4 regions of the Pseudomonas sp. MYb327 genome follow, and region 3 is predicted to be linked to each of the others. Evidence: predicted binding sites of a transcription regulator. Region 3 holds the regulator's gene; each other region holds the start of a gene.
The links. The regulator sigma-54, encoded in region 3, starts transcription at its own class of promoters, with help from an activator protein. The targets are predictions, from matches to a motif close to ANTGGCATNNANNTTGCTNT.

Region 1 (5,044 bases), 1.0 Mb from region 3:
TCAGTCTTGATGACAAACGTCACCGTTATATCACAGTTTGGCCAATGGCTATTAGCGGCTGGGGGGGTATTTCTGTGGGTGCGGGTGTCGTACGGTGAGCCTCGTCATTGTGTCCCCGGACGATATTGCAGTGCCTCAGCCAGGTGGTCACGAGTGATTGCATCACGCTGCTCAAGGTCGGCCAGTGTCCGCGCAACTTTGAGCAGTCGATGAGCCGAGCGCAGTGACAAGGTCAACCGCTCACACGCCGATTCCAGCCATTTCTCGTCGGCTGTGGATAACTTGCAGTGCCGACGCAGCCCTGGTAAATCCAGGAAGGCATTCGCGCAACCCTGACGTCTCTGCTGGCGTTCCCGGGCATTGGCAATCAGCGCCGTAGCACTGGCGCTGTCATCGCCGGGTGTCGAAACAGGGTTCAGCGCCGTGGGCTCTCGAGCGACGGTCAGGTGCAGGTCGATACGGTCCAGCAGCGGGCCCGATAGTTTGTTGCGATACCGCTGCACCTTGTCCGGTGTACATGAGCACTTGCCGCTCGGTTCTCCAAGATAGCCGCAGGGGCATGGGTTCATTGCCGCCACCAACTGAAAGCGCGCTGGAAACCGTACACGGTCTTTAGCCCTTGAGATTACGATATGCCCCGATTCCATCGGTTCCCTGAGTACCTCAAGTACCTTTCGATCAAACTCCGGCAACTCATCGAGAAACAGCACGCCGTGGTGGGCGAGAGTGATTTCCCCGGGTTGCGGTTTCGAGCTGCCGCCAACCAGCGCAGGACCAGATGCCGAGTGGTGCGGTTGCCGAAAGGGACGCTGCGGCCAATGGCTCAACGGCGCACAGCTGGTGACCGATTGAATTGCCGCCACTTCCAGAGCTTCGCTTTCGCTCAGCGGTGGCAGCAATCCTGGAAGGCGACTCGCCAGAAGCGTCTTGCCCGTTCCGGGAGGTCCGCAGAACAACAAGTTGTGCGCCCCCGCAGCAGCAATCAGCAACGCCCGTTTGGCGGCTTGCTGGCCTTGTACTTCATTCAGGTCGGGATAGGGCTTGCTGGCGAGTATCAATCCATCAGAAATGTAGGGCTCGACCGGAGTGTGCCCATTGAAATGGGCCACAGCTTCCAACAGATGATCCACCGCAATCACCTTCAACCCCGATGCCAGGCACGCCTCCTCGGCATTCGCCCGCGGCACCATCAACGAACGCCCGGCCTTGCGCGCCGCCAACGCCGCCGGCAACACACCACGCACGGCCCGCACAGCACCTGACAGCGCCAACTCACCCAAACATTCCACATCATCGAGCGTCAGCGTCGGCACCTGCACACTGGCGGAAAGAATCCCCAACGCAATCGCCAGATCGAACCGCCCACCGTCCTTGGGCAGATCTGCCGGTGCCAGATTCAACGTGATCCGCCGCGCCGGAAATTGCAGCCCCGAATTGATGATCGCACTGCGCACCCGATCCTTGCTCTCCTTCACCGCCGCTTCGGGCAGACCGACCATGGTCAGCGATGGCAAGCCGTTGGCCAGATGCACTTCAACCGTAACGGCGGGCGCTTCCACGCCGACCTGGGCGCGGCTGTGGACGATGGAGAGGGACATGGTCGTTCCTTGAGATGACGTGGGGACCGCTTCCTGCGGGTTTTTCAAGGGTAGTCGGGGGAGGAGATTTTGGCGGGGTGGTGGAGGCGGCAAACCTTCACTGGATGTTGCAGTTACTAAACGCGCAGGAGCCGGCTTGCTGGCGATGGCGACAGAACAGTCAACATCGTTGTTGAATGATCAAGCGCGATCGCCAGCAAGCCGGCCCCTACAGTTATACGGTTTCTGCTGGTGGATTCAGCTTCGCTTCCAGCTCCGCCACTTTCGCCTCAAGACTTTCCAATCGCGCCCGAGTACGCGCCAATACAACCATCTGACTATCGAACTCTTCCCGACTCACCAGATCCAGTTTGCTAAAGCCGCTCTGCAGCAACATTTTGAACTGGCTTTCAATTTCTGCTTTCGGCAGTGGAGTGTCGCCGCTGAAGAGGCGGGAGGCGGTGCCGGTCAGGGCGTCGAGGAAGTCTTTAGGCGCGAGCATGAGGGAATGTCCTGGTAGCAATGGCGGGCAGTGTATCACGCAGTGTCTATAGTCATTTTCGCAGGCAAGGGATGCACGCTTTTCGCGCATGTGGACGGACGGCGTCGCACCGTTGTTGTGCGTATCGTGTCGAGTGTTGTTGCGAAGACGTGGGCATTAGCGGGCAAGGGGTTGAAATCAGTGAAAATTCTGGAGATGGCAAGCTTTCTGCTTAGACCCTCATGACCCATGCACTGATGCAGTCGCTGTGACGAATGCAGTGCGCCAAGCGAAACGCGGGGAGTGTTTTGCAAGGAGCGGTTAGCTGGCGTCGGACGGGCAGGTAAGGCCGACGATGCGTTACAAAGCCAGGCACTGCGCTTAGACTTGAGACGGGTTTGTTTTCCTGGGGCAAGTCCACCAATTCGGGAGAGAGTTTTCATGAAGCTAGTCACTGCCATCATCAAGCCGTTCAAGTTGGACGACGTGCGCGAGTCGTTGTCCGAGATCGGCGTGCAGGGCATTACCGTCACTGAAGTCAAAGGCTTCGGTCGGCAGAAGGGTCACACCGAGCTGTACCGCGGCGCGGAGTACGTGGTCGATTTCCTGCCAAAGGTGAAGATTGATGTCGCCATTGACGACAAGGATCTCGACCGGGTTATCGAGGCGATAACCAAGGCCGCCAACACCGGCAAGATCGGTGACGGCAAGATCTTCGTGGTCAATCTGGAACAGGCGATTCGCATCCGTACCGGCGAAACCGATACCGACGCAATCTAAGCCGCCACAAACCCAACGCCCCAGGAGAAAACAATATGACTCTGCGTAAATCCGCAGGGCTAGGAGCCCTGTTGTCCATCGTAATGCCCAGCCTTGCTTTGGCGGCAGACGAAGTGGCGGCCCCAGTCCTCAACTCCGGCGACACCGCCTGGATGTTGACCTCGACAGCCCTCGTGCTGTTTATGACCATTCCAGGCCTCGCGCTGTTCTACGGCGGCATGGTTCGGTCGAAAAACATTCTTTCCGTGATGATGCAGTGCTTCGCCATTACCGGTCTGATCAGCATCCTGTGGGTCATTTATGGCTACAGCATCGCGTTCGACACCACGGGCATGGAGCAGGGCGTCGTCAACTTCAACTCGTTCTTCGGCGGCATGGGCAAGGCGTTCCTCGCCGGTGTCACGCCAGCCAGCCTGACCGGTCCTGCGGCGCTGTTCCCTGAGGCGGTGTTCATCACCTTCCAGATGACGTTCGCCATCATCACTCCAGCGCTGATCGTTGGTGCCTTTGCCGAGCGGATGAAATTCTCCGCGATGCTGATTTTCATGGGCATCTGGTTCACCCTGGTGTATGCGCCGATCGCGCACATGGTCTGGTCCGGCAACGGCGGCCTGATGTGGGACTGGGGCGTGCTGGACTTTGCCGGCGGCACCGTGGTGCACATCAACGCTGGTGTGGCCGGTCTGATCGCCTGCCTGGTACTGGGCAAACGCAAAGGCTTTCCGACCACCCCGATGGCCCCACACAACCTCGGTTACACCCTGATGGGTGCTGCGATGCTGTGGGTTGGCTGGTTCGGTTTCAACGCCGGTTCCGCTGCCGCAGCCAACGGCACTGCCGGCATGGCGATGCTGGTCACCCAGATCGCTACCGCCGCTGCTGCATTGGGCTGGATGTTCGCCGAGTGGGTCACCCACGGCAAGCCAAGCGCACTGGGTATCGCTTCGGGCGTGGTTGCAGGCCTGGTCGCAATTACTCCGGCTGCCGGTACTGTAGGTCCGATGGGCGCTCTGGTAATCGGTCTTGCCGCTGGCGTGGTGTGCTTCTTCTGCGCGACCACCCTGAAGCGCAAACTCGGCTATGACGATTCCCTGGATGCCTTCGGCGTACACGGTATCGGCGGTATCCTCGGCGCGATCCTGACCGGTGTGTTCGCTGCACCGTCTCTGGGTGGCTTCGGCACCGTGACCGACATCGCCGCACAAGTCTGGATTCAGTGCAAAGGCGTGGGCTTCACGGTGATCTACACCGCGATCGTCACTTACATCATCCTCAAGGTCCTCGACGCTGTGATGGGCCTGCGTATCACCGAAGAAGAAGAGGCTGTCGGTATCGATCTGGCGCTTCACAACGAACGCGGCTACAACTTGTAAGTACGCGCATAAAAAACTTGCCCGGCTTGCCGGGCATTTTTTTGTCTGGAATTTGTCATCAAAGGAAGCGCTGAAAGGTTTTTTCTTACAGCTTTTACGACGTTAGCGACGAGTGTTTTTGTGCCGCCAATGGCTTACAGGATAGAAGGAATATTAGGGCCTTTGTTTTTTTCCTGAGCGCGCTAGAATGCGCCCCGAACGTGCGGAGAACTGTATGTGGCAACAGACTCTGATTACCCTGCGGGCGAGGCCCCGGGGCTTTCATCTGGTAACGGACGAGTTACTCGCCGGCCTGCCTGAACTCAAGGCGTGTCGGGTCGGTCTGTTGCATTTGTGGCTGCAGCATACCTCGGCGTCGTTGACCATCAACGAGAACGCCGATCCGGCGGTACGTCGCGACTTCGAACGGTTTTTCAATCGTCTGGTCCCACAAGGAACAGACGGCTATGAGCATAACGACGAAGGCCTGGACGACCTCCCGGCGCACTTCAAGGCCAGCGTACTTGGCTGTCAGCTCAGTTTGCCGATTTCGGCGGGCCGACTGGCGTTAGGCACCTGGCAAGGCGTTTATCTGGGCGAGCACCGTGATCATGGCGGTGCTCGTAAAGTCCTCGCCACCGTGTACGGTGAAGGGGCGTAACCGCTGGTCAGCAGCGGTTGTTGATTTTTTTCCGGCAGCCTTCGACAGAGGGCAAAGCTGGGCTATAACTAATCTGCTTTTCGCAAGTCATGAGGTAGAACATGAGCGACGATGATCTGGAAAACGACGACCTCGAAGTAGGCGACGACGACGAAACCGAAGAAGGTCTGGAAGCAGCGGCGGAAGACGTCGC
Region 2 (5,044 bases), 2.4 Mb from region 3:
CCTCTGGTTGATCGGGGGTTTTCTTTTTGTAGGAGCCGGCTTGCTGGCGATGAACGATGACGCGGTCTGTCTGGATAACCGCGGTGCCTGGATCGCCAGCAAGCCGGCTCCTACACATTTTCTTTTGATCTATCAGCCACAAAAAAACCCCTCTTCCGAGGGGCTCCTTGTACTGCGACTCAGCTAGCCAGCATCAAGTCATCTGAATGATGGTCTGCATGATGGTGCTTTGGGTGGAGATGGTCTTGGCGTTCGCCTGGTAGTTGCTCTGCGCCTTGATCAAATCGACCAGTTCGTTGGTCAGGTTGACGTTGGACTCTTCCAGGGAGTTGGAAACAATTTGGCCCAGGGATCCGGTCTCCGGTGCGTCGTAGCCTGGAATGCCCGATGCGTAGGTTTCCTTCCAGCTGGTACCGCCAACTTGCTGCAAACCTTGCTCGTTGGTGAAACTGGCCAACGAAATCTGGCCGATCGGCTTGGTCTGGCTGTTGCTGAAGTTGGCCAGCAACACACCACTGCCGTCGATGGTCAGGCTGGTGATCTGGCCAGTGGCATAGCCGTTCTGTGCCGGAATCGAACGTGCGGTGTCAGCGTTGAACTGCGTGGTGTTGGCCATCGAAATGGTCACACCGGCCGGGTCAGCGCTTGCACCGTTGGCAGTCCAGACACCACCGGTCACGGAACCTGGAGTCCAGTTGGTGATTTTGAGATCACTGCTGATAATCGGCGCAGGTGTCGGAATGGTTGGCGGAACAGTCGGCGGTACCGGGGTGCTGACCGAAACCAGTTTGCCGCTGGAGTCGAACGTCATGGTCGAAGGGATCGGAGCAGTCACGGCAGGGTCGCTGCCATCCGGGTTGCGACCATCGATCACGGTGTACGTATCCCAAGTATTCGGCCCGGTTTTGACCATGTACTGGTCCATGTCGTGCTTGTTACCCTGGGTATCGAAAACGGGGGTAGTGAACTGCTTGGTATAAGTGGCCGTCTTGCTCGGATCAAACTTGTTGGCCGCAACTGTCTGGTCGATCACATCAGCCGTGGAGTTCAGGTTGATCGTCGACGAAACACTGTTGGTCGCCTTCGGCGCCAGGTTGGAAGTGTCGATTCGCAGGTCGGTCAGCACGCCATTGAGAATCTTGCCATTGGCATCCACACCATAGCCCTGCAAGCGTGCAGTACCGTCAGTGTTGGTGATGTAACCTTCCTTGTCAGTCTTGAAGGTACCGGCACGGGTGTAGGTCAATGCGCCGTTGTTGCTGAGCACGAAGAAACCCGAACCCTGGATACCCATGTCCAGCACGTTGCCGGTGCCGTTCACGTCACCCTGGCTGAACTGTTGGGAAACGTTGGCCAGACGCACGCCGTTACCGATGGTCTTGCTGCCCGTACCCAGCTTGGTTGCCGAATACACGTCTTCGAATTCCGCGCGGGACGATTTGAAACCGGTGGTCGCGACGTTGGCGATGTTGTTGCCGGTCACGTCCAGTTGTTTGTTGGCTGCATAGAGACCGCTAAGGCCGATATTGAAAGACATATTCCACTCCTTTGTGCCGTGCTAGTCGGCTCTATATACCAATGGTTTGCACTTTGGACAGGGCGATGCTGCCCAGCCCGGCCAGGTTGAGCATCAACTCGCCGCCAGTCTGGCTGATGGTCACGCTATTGACGGTCGCTGGCAGGTTGGTGATCAGTGATACGGCTTGACTGTCGATGGTGGTCGTAGCGGCAAAGGTGTAAGTGCCAGGGGCTGCAACTTCACCCGCATCGTTCTTGCCGTCCCAGATGAAGTCGGCGTTGCCCGCGCTCTGCGAGCCCATATCGATGGTGCGTACTACCTTACCGTCCGCGTCGGTGATCTTCAGCGTGGCACTCGGCACCGACGACGGTATTGAGACTGTCCCCTTGAGCGGCTTGGAAGTGTCAACCACCGCCTTGTCGCCAGGAGCAATGACCGTACGACCGACCAGCGACGAGGCCTGCAATGCCTGGGAGGAGTTGTAGTTGCTGGCAATGCCCGTAACGGTATCGTTGAGGGTGGTGATCCCTTCCAGGCTACTGAACTGCGCCAACTGGGCAACGAACTCGCCGTTATCTTGCGGCTCCAGCGGGTTCTGGTTTTTAAGCTGGGTCACCAGCAATTGCAGGAACGCGTCCTTGCCCAGGGCCTTGTTGCCCGTGGCGCTGCTGGCCGCCCCCGCCAGGCCGTCCGTCGTGGTGTTGGTCTTGACCGAGGAATTGGCCAGGATGTCATTGAGGCTCAAACTGCTGGTGGAATCGCTGACACTCATCTGAGTCGCCCCTTATCACTGACCGAGGGTCAGCACTTTCTGCATCATGGTTTTGGCGGTGTTCATCATTTCGGCGTTGGTCTGGAACGAACGGCTCGCGGAAATCATGTCGGCCATTTCTTCCACCACGTTGACGTTCGGGTAGTAGACGTAGCCCTTGGCATCGGCAGCCGGATGGTTAGGCTCGTATCGCGCTTCGAGGTTGCTCTGATCTTCGACGACGCCCATGACCTGCACGCCCTGACCGGCAGCGTCCTGATTCTGGAACAGCGAATCGCTGCCGCCACTCTGGCCACCCTGGAACATGGTGGCAAAAACCGGGTGACGCGCACGGTAGGTCTGGTCGATGCTCGACGAGACTGTCTCGGCGTTGGCAATGTTCGAAGCAACGGTGTTCAAGCGAGTGGTTTGCGCACTCATGCCGCTACCGGCAATGTTGAAAACACTGGATAGAGACATGACTTACTCTCCGCGCAGGGCTGACACCAGCCCTTTGAATTTGCTGTTGAGCAGGGTGAAGCTGGCCTGGAAGCCGACGGCGTTTTCCGCGTAGTTCGACTGTTCCAGTTGGGCGTCCACGGTGTTCTGGTCAATCGACGGTTGCATCGGCGTGCGGTACATCAACGACTCGTCGCCATTGCCCAGGCCTTCGGCTTCGATGTGACGGCTGTTGGTCATGTTCAAAGCGAACGTGCCGTTCTTGGCTTTATCGTTCTGCGCCTCGAGCACTTTCGAGAATTCCAGATCCCGCGCCTTGTAGTTCGGGGTGTCTGCGTTGGCAATGTTGTTGGCCAGGACTTCGGCACGCTGAGCGCGGAAGCCCAGAGCCTTTTCGTGAATGCCGAGCGCTTTATCGAAGCTGATGCTCATGTCGGGAAACCTTCGGGTGACCTGATTTTTCGTACGATGAACATAGCAAGCGTCATGCCAATTCAAAAAAGCCCATAAACCGGGGCTTTGCGGGCAGTGGCAACGCGGCAATGCCAGAAAAGCGGCAACCGGTTTCCGCCTTCTGCCGCTTTTCTGCCGCTAGTGCTTCCCCTACGTAATGCAAAAGTGACGGACAAAAAAAAGGAGCCCATTGGGCTCCTTTTTATGACCGTCGCTTTTGCATCACTTCGCCTGGTAAATAATCCCCGGACTGCACTGGACCATCTGGTAATGATCGGGCAACCCGTTCAGCGCTTCGGAAGCACCGAGGAACAAATAACCACCGGGCTTCAACGTGCTGTGGATACGCAACAGGATGTCCTTCTTCACCTCGGCGGAGAAGTAGATCAGCACGTTGCGGCAGAACACGATGTCGAACTTGCCGAGGCTCGCGTAGCTGTCCAGCAGGTTGAATGAACGAAACTCCACGCGACTCTTGATCGGCGCCTTGATTGCCCAGCGCCCCGGCCCTTTTGGATCAAAGTAACGCTGCAGCCGCTCAGGCGACAGACCACGACCGATGGCCAGGCTGTCGTACTCGCCGGTCTTGCAGTTGTTCAGCATGGTACCGGACAGATCAGTGGCAACAATCTGCACACCCATCTTCAACTGGCCCATATTGACCCGCTCGAACTCGTCGATGGACATCGACAGCGAGTACGGTTCCTGCCCCGACGAACAGGCCGCCGACCAGATCCGCAAACGCTGGCCGGGACTGGCCTTGATCGCCTCGGGCAGCACTTTGTTCTTCAAGACTTCAAATGGATAGGTGTCACGAAACCACAGGGTTTCGTTGGTGGTCATGGCATCCACTACCTGCTCGCGCAAACCGCTGCGTGGCTGGGTCTGCATGCGCTGGACAAGCTCACCCAACGACTTGATGCCTTGCTGTTCCATCAGCTTGTTGAGACGGCTCGACCAGGTACTGCTTGTTTTCACCGAGCAAAATGCCACAGGCTTTTTCCAGGAATACCCGGAACTGTTCGAAATCCAAATTACCCGTAGACAATGCTGCCGCCTCTAAAATCGTGTTGACTGCCAGGGGCCAAACGCCCCTAGTTGATGTCTGCTGCTTTGATCCGGTCGACTACCCGGGATGCCAGGTCATCAGGACGGAATTTGGCAAGGAAGTCATCGGCACCGACCTTCTTGACCATCGCCTGATTGAATACACCCGACAACGAAGTATGCAGGATGATATGAAGCTTTTGCATGCGAGGGTCGTTGCGGATCTCTGCCGTCAGGGTGTACCCGTCCATCTCCGGCATCTCGATGTCGGAGATCATCATCAGGAACTCTTCTTCCGGCTTCTTGCCCTCGTCGACCAGTTTGCGCAAGTAATCCAGCGCTTGCCGGCCGTCGTTCAACGCCACCACTTCGACACCGACCGTTTGCAGGCAACGCGTGACCTGCTTGCGCGCCACTGACGAGTCATCGACCGTCAGCACGCGCAAGGACAGCGCCTTGTGCTGGGTTTCGACATCCACCACGCCAACGGAAATCGCTTCCGGGGTCGGCGCCACTTCCGCCAGCACCTTCTCGACGTCGATGATTTCGACTAACTGATTGTCGACCCGAGTCACAGCCGTCAGGTAGTGATCGCGCCCGGTGCCCTTGGGTGGCGGATGAATTTCTTCCCAGTTCATGTTCACGATGCGTTCAACCGAACGCACCAGAAAACCCTGGGTCTTGGTGTTGTACTCCGTGATGATCACGAAGGGATTGTTCTTGTCCTTTAAAGCACCGGAGCCGGTCGCCATCGCCAGATCCAGGATCGGAATGGTCGCCCCCCGAATATTCGCCACGCCGCACACGACAGGACT
Region 3 (5,044 bases):
TCCGTGCTCAAATGGATTTTGGTGCCCTTGCCGGCGGCGAGCATCATCATGGCCATGATGCTTTTACCGTCGACTGCGGTCTCTGGCGTGCGTCCAACCCTGATCGTGCAATCCTTGAACTGCCCGGCAACGCCAACGAATTTTGCAGAAGCGCGAGCGTGCAGGCCCAGCTTGTTGATGATTTCAATTTCCAGAGCAGGCATCGCGGTGTGAATCCTTTAGCTGAGGTCGCGGTGGCGAACCTGGACGTTCTTCAGGGATTGTTGCAGGGTCTTGGCCAAACGTTCGGTCAGGTAGACGGAGCGGTGGTGACCGCCAGTGCAGCCAATGGCAATAGTGACGTAGGCGCGGTTGCTGGCGGCAAAGCGGGGCAACCATTTGAGCAAATAGGTAGATATGTCCTGATACATCTCTTCGACATCCGGCTGTGCCGCCAGGTAATCGGCAACCGGTTGATCGAGTCCGGACTGCTCACGAAGCTCAGGCTTCCAATAAGGGTTCGGCAGGCAACGCACATCGAACACCAGATCAGCGTCTACCGGCATGCCACGCTTGAATCCGAACGACTCCACCAGGAACGCGGTTCCCGGCTCCGGCTGGTTCAACAATCGCAGCTTGATCGTGTCGCGCAGCTGATACAGGTTCAGGCTGGTGGTATTTATCTTGAGATCGGCGAGGTCGGCAATCGGTCCGAGCAAGGTGCTCTCAACGTTGATCGCTTCGGCCAGCGATCGGTTGGCGTTGCTCAATGGGTGACGACGACGGGTTTCCGAAAAACGCTTGAGCAGCGTTTCCTCGTCGGCATCCAGGTACAGGACATCGCACTGGATATGCCGGCTGCGGACTTCTTCCAGCAGGTCGGGAAAGCGTGTCAGATGGCTCGGCAAGTTACGCGCATCGATGGACACGGCAACCAGCGGCTGGGACAGCTCAGTGTGAATCAGTGCGCGCTCGGCCAATTCCGGCAGCAACCCGGCAGGCAGGTTGTCGATGCAGTAGTAGCCGTTGTCCTCGAGAACATCGAGGGCGGTGCTTTTACCCGAGCCGGAACGGCCACTGACGATGATCAAACGCATGGTTACGGCCCGTTTTGCTCGTCCAGGACAACCTGATACAAGGCTTCATTGCTCGGGGCGCTGCGCAGTTTTTCGCGCACTTCCTTGCGGTCGAGCATGCTGGCGATCTGGCGCAAAAGCTCCAGGTGCGCATCGGTAGCGGCCTGGGGGACCAGCAATACGAACAGCAGGTCAACCGGGGCGCCGTCGATGGCGTCGAAATCGATTGGGGCGTCCAGGTGCATAAGGGCACTGATGGGCGAATCGCAGCCCTTCAGGCGGCAGTGAGGAATAGCGATGCCGTTACCAAAACCGGTAGATCCGAGTTTTTCACGGGCAATCAAAGCCTCGAAGACATCTTGCATCTCCAGATCCGGCACTTCGCGATGGATGAGGTTGGCAATTTGTTCGAGGGCTTTCTTTTTACTGCCGCCCGGCACGTTCACCAGGGAACGGCCGGGGGTCAGGATGCTTTCAAGTCGGATCATGGGTTGGGAGTGTTAACGACCGGTAGCGCCCTGGAGGAGGCTCTGGGTCTTTTCCTTATGCTTTTTGAGTTGTTTATCAAGCTTGTCGGTGAGTGCGTCGATCGCCGCATACATGTCGGTATGTTCCGCGTTGGCGACAACTTCATTCCCGGGAATATGCAGCGTGGCTTCGATTTTCTGCTTCAACTTTTCGACCGTCATCGTGACCTGCACGTTGGTGATCTTGTCGAAATGTCGCTCCAATCGTTCGAGTTTTTCGCCGATGTAGGTGCGAAGAGGTTCGGTCACTTCCAGTTGGTGTCCACTGATGTTGACTTGCATACAGCTTCTCCTTCGTTGCCAGTGCATAAAGCGGCAGATCAGATGATCTGCCACTGGAACGCTGTGGCGTGGCTCTACATCAACCGCTTGCGTTCGCTCGAAGGCGCGATCCCGAGGGATTCGCGGTACTTGGCGACGGTGCGGCGAGCCACCTGAATGCCTTGTGCCTCCAGTAAACCAGCGATCTTGCTGTCACTCAACGGCTTTTTCTGATTTTCCGCGGCAACCAGTTTTTTGATGATTGCGCGGATCGCCGTGGACGAGCATTCGCCGCCTTCGGAGGTGCTGACGTGGCTGGAGAAAAAGTATTTCAGCTCATATATGCCCCGCGGGGTATGCATGAACTTCTGCGTGGTCACCCGCGAGATCGTCGACTCGTGCATGCCCACCGCCTCGGCGATGTCATGCAGGACCAACGGTTTCATCGCTTCGTCGCCGTACTCCAGGAAGCCGCGCTGATGCTCGACAATCTGGGTGGCTACCTTCATCAGGGTTTCGTTGCGGCTTTGCAGGCTCTTGATGAACCAGCGGGCTTCTTGCAGCTGGTTGCGCATGAACGTGTTGTCGGCGCTGGTATCGGCGCGGCGGACGAATCCGGCGTACTGGGCGTTGACCCGCAAGCGTGGCACCGACTCCTGATTGAGCTCCACCAGCCAGCGTTCGTTGTCCTTGCGCACGATGACGTCGGGAACGACGTACTCGGCTTCAGTGGACTCGATTTGCGAACCTGGACGCGGATTGAGGCTCTGGACCAGTTCGATGACCTGGCGCAGTTCATCTTCCTTGAGCTTCATGCGGCGCATCAGCTGGCTGTAGTCGCGGCTGCCGAGCAGATCGATGTAGTCGGTGACCAGACGCTTTGCTTCAGCAAGCCAAGGGGTCTTGGCGGGCAGCTGGCGCAATTGCAGCAGCAGGCATTCGCCCAGGTTGCGGGCGCCGATGCCGGCAGGTTCGAATTGCTGGATGCGGTGCAGAACGGCTTCGATTTCGTCGAGTTCGATGTCCAGCTCTGGATCGAACGCTTCGAGGATTTCCTCTAGCGTCTCGTCAAGGTAGCCCTGATTGTTGATGCAGTCGATCAGGGTCACGGCGATCAGGCGATCGGTGTCGGACATCGGCGCCAGGTTCAATTGCCAGAGCAGGTGGCTTTGCAGGCTTTCACCGGCGGAAGTACGGGTGGTGAAATCCCACTCGTCGTCATCGTTGCTCGGCAGGCTGCTGGCGCTGGTCTGGTAGACATCTTCCCAGGCGGTATCGACGGGCAGTTCATTGGGGATGCGCTCGTTCCAGTCGCCTTCCTCGAGGTTATCCACCGTCGGGGCGCTTTCCTGGTAGGAGGGCTCCTGAATGTCGCTGTTGGGCTTCAGTTCGGCATTGTCAGCCAAGGGGTCGGTGTTGTCGAAGTCGTCGCCTTCTTCCTGGCGTTCGAGCATCGGATTGGACTCCAGGGCCTCCTGGATTTCCTGTTGCAGATCCAGGGTCGACAATTGGAGCAGGCGGATGGCCTGTTGCAGCTGCGGTGTCATCGTCAGCTGCTGGCCCATTCTCAAGACTAGCGATGGTTTCATGGCAGGGGCTTAACACCTTATTCGCCGGCGCACATGCGCCATCCACTACAGGGCGCCGGAGCGCCAAACATAAGCAAATTATATGCCCGAAACTGCAGCGTTTGCCTAGAGCGCTGTAACAATAAAAAAATGTTGATTTTTTATCGAGACAAGCGCTTTGGCGACCTGCCAGACACCTCAGCGCTTACAGGCGGAACTCATGGCCCAAGTACACTTCCTTGACCAGGTCGTTGGCCAGGATGGTTTCAGAGTCGCCTTCGGCGATCAGTTGGCCATCGTTGACGATATAGGCGGTTTCGCAGATATCCAGGGTTTCACGGACGTTGTGGTCAGTGATCAGCACGCCAATGCCCTTGGCCTTGAGGTGGTAGATGATCTGTTTGATGTCACCCACCGAAATCGGGTCCACGCCAGCGAAGGGTTCGTCGAGCAGGATGAACTTCGGGTTAGTGGCCAGTGCCCGGGCGATTTCCACGCGGCGACGTTCGCCACCGGACAGGCTCATGCCGAGGTTGTCGCGGATATGGCTGATGTGGAATTCCTGCAACAGGCTTTCCAGTTCTTTGCGACGACCGGCCTTGTCGAGTTCCTTGCGGGTCTCGAGGATCGCCATGATGTTATCGGCTACCGAGAGTTTGCGGAAGATCGAGGCTTCTTGCGGCAGATAGCCGATGCCGGCCTTTGCACGGCCATGCATCGGCTGATGGCTGACATCCAGGTCGTCGATCAGGACGCGGCCCTGATCGGCCTGTACCAGGCCCACGATCATGTAGAAACAAGTGGTCTTGCCGGCGCCGTTGGGACCAAGCAGGCCGACGATCTGACCGCTGTCGATGGACAGGCTGACGTCACGCACGACCTGACGGCTCTTGTAGCTCTTGGCCAGATGCTGAGCTTTCAGAGTTGCCATTACTGGGCCTTTTGCTCGTCGGTTTTCTTTTTCGGCTGGATCACCATGTCGATGCGCGGACGCGACTCGGTCACCTTGCTGCCGGTAGCGCGACCGGCGCTGGCGAGCTTTTTCTCGGTGTCGTAGACGATTTTCTCGCCTTGGGTGACGTTGTCGTCCTTATCGATGACCTTGGCGCGGTCAATCAGCACGACACGATTTTGCTTGGCGAGATACTGGATGGTCACACCCCAGCCCTGCACGGGCTTGGTGTCTCCAGCGGTTTGCAGTTGCTCGAAGTAGGCCAGGTTGCCCACCGAGGTCACCACGTCGATGTCGCCATCGGCGGCACGGGTCATGGTCACTTTGTTGCCGGTGACCTTCATCGAGCCCTGGGTGATGATCACGTCGCCGGTATAGGTGGCAACACCGTTCTTGTCGTCCAGTTGGGCGTCGTCGGCCTGAATGCGGATTGGCTGCTGCTGATCGTTCGGCAGAGCCCAGGCGCTCACGCTTCCCAGTGCTGCGCCCAGACTGAGCAAAATAGGGAGGGTTTTAACGAGCCTCATACTGTCCTCTTACGTTCGATAGCAGGTGTATCCTGCTTTCTTTCAAATACGCTTTCATTCCGTTACCAGTCGATACGCCGCCAGCGCCGTCGATTCTAACGGGTTGCTCGGTCTGCGCATATTGCTGTTGCGGGAACACCGTCATGCGAGTGGT
Region 4 (5,044 bases), 1.0 Mb from region 3:
GATAACGATAACCTGACCGATCAGGCCGGCGGTTTTCGGCGACAGACGATCAGCCAGCATGCCCATCGCAAAGCGCAGTATCGCCCCGGCCAGAATCGGTGTGGCCACGACCATGCCGCGCTGCTGGGTGGTCAGATGCAAGTCGCCGGCGATTTGCACGGCCAGAGGGCCGAGCAAGTACCACACCATGAAGCTCAGGTCGAAGTAGAGAAAGGCTGCGAACAGGGTCGGGGTATGGCCGGATTTCCAGAAGCTTGAATTCATCGCGCACCTCAGCTGATAGGAGTCTCGAACGGGAGTCAGGCTGGTGGGGCGCCGTAGGGCTGCACCACCGGCCCCGGGCAATGGGGCCAAAACTAAAAAACGCCGCCACCGGATTCGCCATGGGGCAAATAAGGTGAGCGACGTCTTTGTCGTAGGTGGGGCAACCGCCGTTGGTTACCTGTGATGATTGCTTAGCGAGATCTGTGCCAACCATCAACAGTTATGGTTAGAAGGATTTCCTGTGGCGAGTCAGCCCAGCAATTCACTCATGGCAATAATCTGCTCCGCGACCTGGATCAGCTTCTGCTGGCGGCTCATCGCCTGGCGGCGCATCAGGGTGTAGGCCTCTTCCTCGTTGCAGTCCTTCATTTTCATCAGCAGCCCTTTGGCCAGCTCGATGCGCTTGCGCTCGGCCAGTTGTTGGTCGCGGGCATGCAATTGCGCACGCAGAGCCTGGTCGCTTTCGAAGCGCGCCATGGCCACGTCGAGTATCGGCTGCAAGCGTTGTGCGTGAATGCCTTCGACGATGTAGGCACTGACCCCGGACTTGATTGCCTGGCGCATCACATCGGGGTCGTGTTCGTCGGTAAACATGACGATCGGTCGAGGCTGATCGCGGCTCACCAGCACCACTTGCTCCATCACATCGCGGCCCGGTGACTCGGTATCGATCAGAATCACGTCCGGGCGCACTGTTTCGACGCGCTCGGGCAAGTCGATGGTCAACCCGGATTCGTCGATTACTTCGAAGCCGGCTTCGGTGAGGGCCGCTTTCAGGCGTCCGACTTTTTTCGCGGTGTCGTTGATCAGCAGGATTCGCAACATATTCGCAAGCTCCTGTCAGCGGCTGGCAAGAAGGGCTGAGCTGTCGCTCAGGGCGTGCAGTTTGAAACTGCGGGCATAACCGGCCGGGTCCGAACCGTCCCAAACCTTGCCGTCGATTAACTGACTGCTGCGCATCTCCCTGGCCGTTGCAACGACGCCGACCGCGCTGGCCGCTTCACGATACAAGTCTAGTTGTTGGACTTTACGGGCCACGGCGAGGTAATCCGGGTCGTCGCGCAACAAACCCCAGCGCCGGAACTGGGTCATGAACCACATGCCATCGGACAGGTACGGCAGGTTGACCTCGCCTTCGCCATGAAAGCGCAGGGCGTGCGGGTCTTGCCAGCGGTGACCGAGACCGTCGGCGTAGTCGCCCAGCAGACGCGGCTCGATGCATTCGAGCGGAGCGTCGAGGTACTGCGGCGCACTGAGCAATTGCGCGGTGCTGCGGCGATTCTCGCTACTTTCTTCGATGAAACGGCTGGCCTCCAGAATCGCCATCACCAAGGCGCGGGCGGTGTTGGGGTATTGCTCGACGAATTCGCGAGTGCAGCCCAAGACTTTTTCCGGATGATCGGGCCAGATGGTTTGGGTAGTCGCCATCGTGAATCCAAGATCCTGCTGCACCGCGCTGGCCGACCACGGTTCGCCAACACAGAACCCGTCAATGCGCCCTGCTTGCAAATGCGCGATCATTTGCGGCGGCGGTACAACAACGCTGTCGACGTCCAGCAACGGATGGATGCCCTGACTGGCGAGCCAGTAATACAGCCACATGGCGTGGGTGCCGGTAGGAAAAGTCTGGGCGAAAGTCAGTTTTGGGCGACTTTGGTGCACGTGCCGGTGAAGTGCTTCAGGACCGGTCACGCCGAGACCCTGCAAGCCATGGGAGAGGTTGATGCTCTGACCGTTCTGGTTCAGTCCCATGAGCACGGCCATGTCGGTCGGCGCCACGCCGCCGATGCCCAGGTGCACGGCGTAGATCAAACCGTACAGGCTATGGGCGGCATCGAGTTCACCGCTGTCCAGTTTGTCGCGCAGATTGGCCCAGGACGATTGGCGCTTGAGGTTGAGCGTCAGGCCGTAGGGCTGAGCGAAGCCCTGAGTGGCGGCGACGACTACCGAGGCGCAGTCGCTCAGGGCCATGAAACCGAGGTTGATTTCGCTCTTTTCCGGGGCATCGCTGCCGTTGACCCAGGCCAGTGGGCCGGCTGATGGTTCGTTCATTGCTTTTGCACCTTCGAAAAAAAAGCGTCGTTCCAGGTCTATGCGCAAGAAAGACCGGATGACGACGCCATTGTCCTGACACTCATCCCGCCGTTGACATGAGTGCTGATGCTCATAAGAGTGCAAGGCATATGCCATCGCCCGCAGACTTTGCCGCGCACCTCGCCTGTGGACCCGTGCCCGGCTATAATCGCCGCCACATTTCGTAGCCCAGAGTCAAATCCGCCCATGTACACCCTGGCCCGTCAGCTGTTGTTCAAACTTTCCCCGGAAACCTCCCACGATCTGTCCCTGGATTTGATTGGCGCGGGTGGCCGTTTGGGCCTCAACGGTTTGCTGTGCAAGGCGCCGGCGAAGAAGCCGGTGACGGTCATGGGCCTGGATTTCCCCAACCCGGTGGGGTTGGCGGCTGGTCTGGACAAGAACGGCGCGGCCATCGACGGTTTCGCGCAACTGGGTTTCGGGTTTGTCGAAATCGGTACCATCACTCCGCGTCCGCAGCCGGGCAATCCGAAACCACGCTTGTTCCGTCTGCCGGAAGCCGAGGCGATCATCAATCGCATGGGCTTCAACAATCTCGGCGTCGATCATCTGCTGGCTCGCGTGGCAGCCGCCAAGTACAAGGGCGTGCTGGGCATCAACATCGGCAAGAACTTCGATACTCCGGTCGAGCGCGCGGTTGATGACTACCTGATTTGCCTGGACAAGGTTTACGCCCACGCCAGCTATGTGACGGTCAACGTAAGCTCGCCGAACACGCCGGGCCTGCGCAGCCTGCAATTTGGTGACTCGCTCAAGCAACTGCTGGCCGACCTGGCCGCGCGTCGCGCTGAGCTGGCGTTGCGTCACGGTAAACACGTGCCGCTGGCGATCAAGATCGCCCCGGACATGACCGACGAAGAAACCGCGCAAGTCGCGCAGGCATTGATCGAAACCGGTATGGACGCGGTCATCGCCACCAACACCACCCTGAGCCGCGTCGGCGTCGAAGGCATGGAACACGGTGACGAGGCGGGCGGTCTGTCGGGCGCACCGGTTCGCGACAAGAGCACCCACACCGTGAAGGTGCTGGCGGCAGAGTTGGGTGGTCGCTTGCCGATCATCGCTGCCGGTGGCATCACCGAAGGCAAACACGCGGCGGAGAAGATCACTGCCGGTGCGAGCCTGGTGCAGATCTACTCGGGCTTCATCTATAAAGGCCCGGCGCTCATCCGCGAATCCGTCGACGCTATCGCAGCCCTGCGCTGATTCTGTAGTAGCTCGGCTGGCCGGCGATGGCGATCTCAAGGACGCCATCGCCGGCCAGCCGGGCTCCTACAGGGGGGCGTGTCAAACCAAAAAGCAGGCATAAAAAAGGGCCCCTTTAAAGGAGCCCCTGGGCCGTAGCCCGCCGTCCGGATGGGACGTGCGTGGTTAATTCGTTACTAATCAGATTGTCGTGTCGGAGTGTTGTGCCCTGTGTTTAGCCGACGGCGTGAAGTTCGTTGAGTCTGTGGATTCCCGCAGTGCCGGTCATACCGTCCCAGTTGTCGCCGCGTCCTTCTCGCCAGCCGTTAATCCAGGCTTGGCGTACCGACGGTAGAGTAAATGGGCAAAGCTCACGGGATTTACCACCAACGCCATATTGATATCCGCGCAAAAATGCTCTTTCCAACGGATCACGCTTAAGTCTTCTCATAGGGTGTAGCCCTCACTTGTTGACTGTTTTTATCGCGTCGACCTCAATTGAGGTCTGGCAGAAAAACTCTGCCGTTGGGGCTCGCTGCCGGCGTGGCGAGCCAAGGGTGTTGGCGTCGTTGCGGCGCCAACCTGTGTTGAGTTCTAACCAATGCGTCACATCGAGGGAATGATCGATTTGTCATAAGAACGTAACCATAAAGATGCTAAGGCCATAAGTAACATGATGTCTGGCGCGTATTTATTGGCCAAAGCCCTGTATGATCGGCGCCCCGCAGAATGACGGGGTTAATCCTTTGGTGAGAATGCCTCGCGTTGCTCAGCGGCATTATTCGACGAAGGGTCGACTTATGACATTTTGTTGCATCAACTTTTTTATCTGTCCTTGCATCTAAGCTCATTTAACCCGAGCAGCAGGGGTGGAACGGCACACCTTCGTGCCACGCGGGCGCTCTTCGAGAAAAGCGCCTGATTGAAAACCGGGCCGGCAATGCGTTGCCGGTCCACTCAGCTAAAGGCTCTGGTATTCCCATGTCCGATCGTTTCGAACTCTTCCTCACTTGCCCTAAAGGTCTTGAAGGCCTGCTCATCGAGGAAGCCGTCGGGCTTGGCCTTGAGGAAGCACGTGAGCACACCTCTGCCGTGCGCGGCATGGCCACCATGGAAACCGCTTATCGCCTGTGCCTGTGGTCGCGCCTGGCGAACCGCGTGTTGCTGGTGCTCAAGCGCTTCCCGATGAAGGACGCCGAAGACCTTTACCACGGCGTGCTCGATATCGAGTGGCAAGACCATATGCTCAACGACGGCACTCTGGCCGTCGAGTTCAGCGGTCACGGCTCGGGAATCGACAACACCCACTTCGGCGCCTTGAAGGTCAAGGACGCCATCGTCGATAAACTGCGCACCCCGCAGGGTGACCGCCCGTCCATCGACAAGCTTAACCCGGACCTGCGCATTCACCTGCGCCTGGACCGTGGCGAAGCGATTCTCTCCCTCGACCTGTCCGGCCACAGCCTGCACCAGCGCGGTTATCGCTTGCAGCAGGGTGCCG

Region 1: glnK (P-II family nitrogen regulator) is a predicted target of sigma-54. The motif match lies at 2,274-2,293, and genes of this name have one in related genera.
Region 2: flgB (flagellar basal body rod protein FlgB) is a predicted target of sigma-54. The motif match lies at 3,204-3,223, and genes of this name have one in related genera.
Region 4: ABVN21_RS14740 (CmpA/NrtA family ABC transporter substrate-binding protein) is a predicted target of sigma-54. The motif match lies at 2,436-2,455, and genes of this name have one in related genera.

Annotation. Positions count from the first base shown of each region.
Region 1 covers NZ_CP159258.1:5,348,761-5,353,804, forward strand. The annotation lists gene ABVN21_RS24115 (YifB family Mg chelatase-like AAA ATPase) at 105-1,598, opposite strand; gene ABVN21_RS24120 (accessory factor UbiK family protein) at 1,813-2,079, opposite strand; gene glnK (P-II family nitrogen regulator) at 2,500-2,838, shown strand; gene ABVN21_RS24130 (ammonium transporter) at 2,874-4,211, shown strand; gene ABVN21_RS24135 (secondary thiamine-phosphate synthase enzyme YjbQ) at 4,426-4,851, shown strand; gene sutA (transcriptional regulator SutA) at 4,953-5,044, shown strand, end outside.
Region 2 covers NZ_CP159258.1:520,660-525,703, reverse strand. The annotation lists gene flgE (flagellar hook protein FlgE) at 194-1,537, opposite strand; gene flgD (flagellar hook assembly protein FlgD) at 1,569-2,291, opposite strand; gene flgC (flagellar basal body rod protein FlgC) at 2,307-2,750, opposite strand; gene flgB (flagellar basal body rod protein FlgB) at 2,754-3,161, opposite strand; partial or broken gene cheR (protein-glutamate O-methyltransferase CheR) at 3,405-4,230, opposite strand; gene ABVN21_RS02325 (chemotaxis protein CheV) at 4,277-5,044, opposite strand, start outside.
Region 3 covers NZ_CP159258.1:4,302,132-4,307,175, reverse strand. The annotation lists gene ABVN21_RS19495 (HPr family phosphocarrier protein) at 1-203, opposite strand, end outside; gene rapZ (RNase adapter RapZ) at 219-1,076, opposite strand; gene ptsN (PTS IIA-like nitrogen regulatory protein PtsN) at 1,079-1,543, opposite strand; gene raiA (ribosome-associated translation inhibitor RaiA) at 1,556-1,864, opposite strand; gene ABVN21_RS19475 (RNA polymerase factor sigma-54) at 1,939-3,432, opposite strand; gene lptB (LPS export ABC transporter ATP-binding protein) at 3,617-4,342, opposite strand; gene lptA (lipopolysaccharide transport periplasmic protein LptA) at 4,342-4,890, opposite strand; gene lptC (LPS export ABC transporter periplasmic protein LptC) at 4,877-5,044, opposite strand, start outside.
Region 4 covers NZ_CP159258.1:3,279,675-3,284,718, reverse strand. The annotation lists gene ABVN21_RS14750 (nitrate/nitrite transporter) at 1-264, opposite strand, end outside; gene ABVN21_RS14745 (ANTAR domain-containing protein) at 514-1,089, opposite strand; gene ABVN21_RS14740 (CmpA/NrtA family ABC transporter substrate-binding protein) at 1,105-2,316, opposite strand; gene ABVN21_RS14735 (quinone-dependent dihydroorotate dehydrogenase) at 2,545-3,564, shown strand; gene ABVN21_RS14730 (ribosome modulation factor) at 3,779-3,994, opposite strand; gene rlmKL (bifunctional 23S rRNA (guanine(2069)-N(7))-methyltransferase RlmK/23S rRNA (guanine(2445)-N(2))-methyltransferase RlmL) at 4,525-5,044, shown strand, end outside.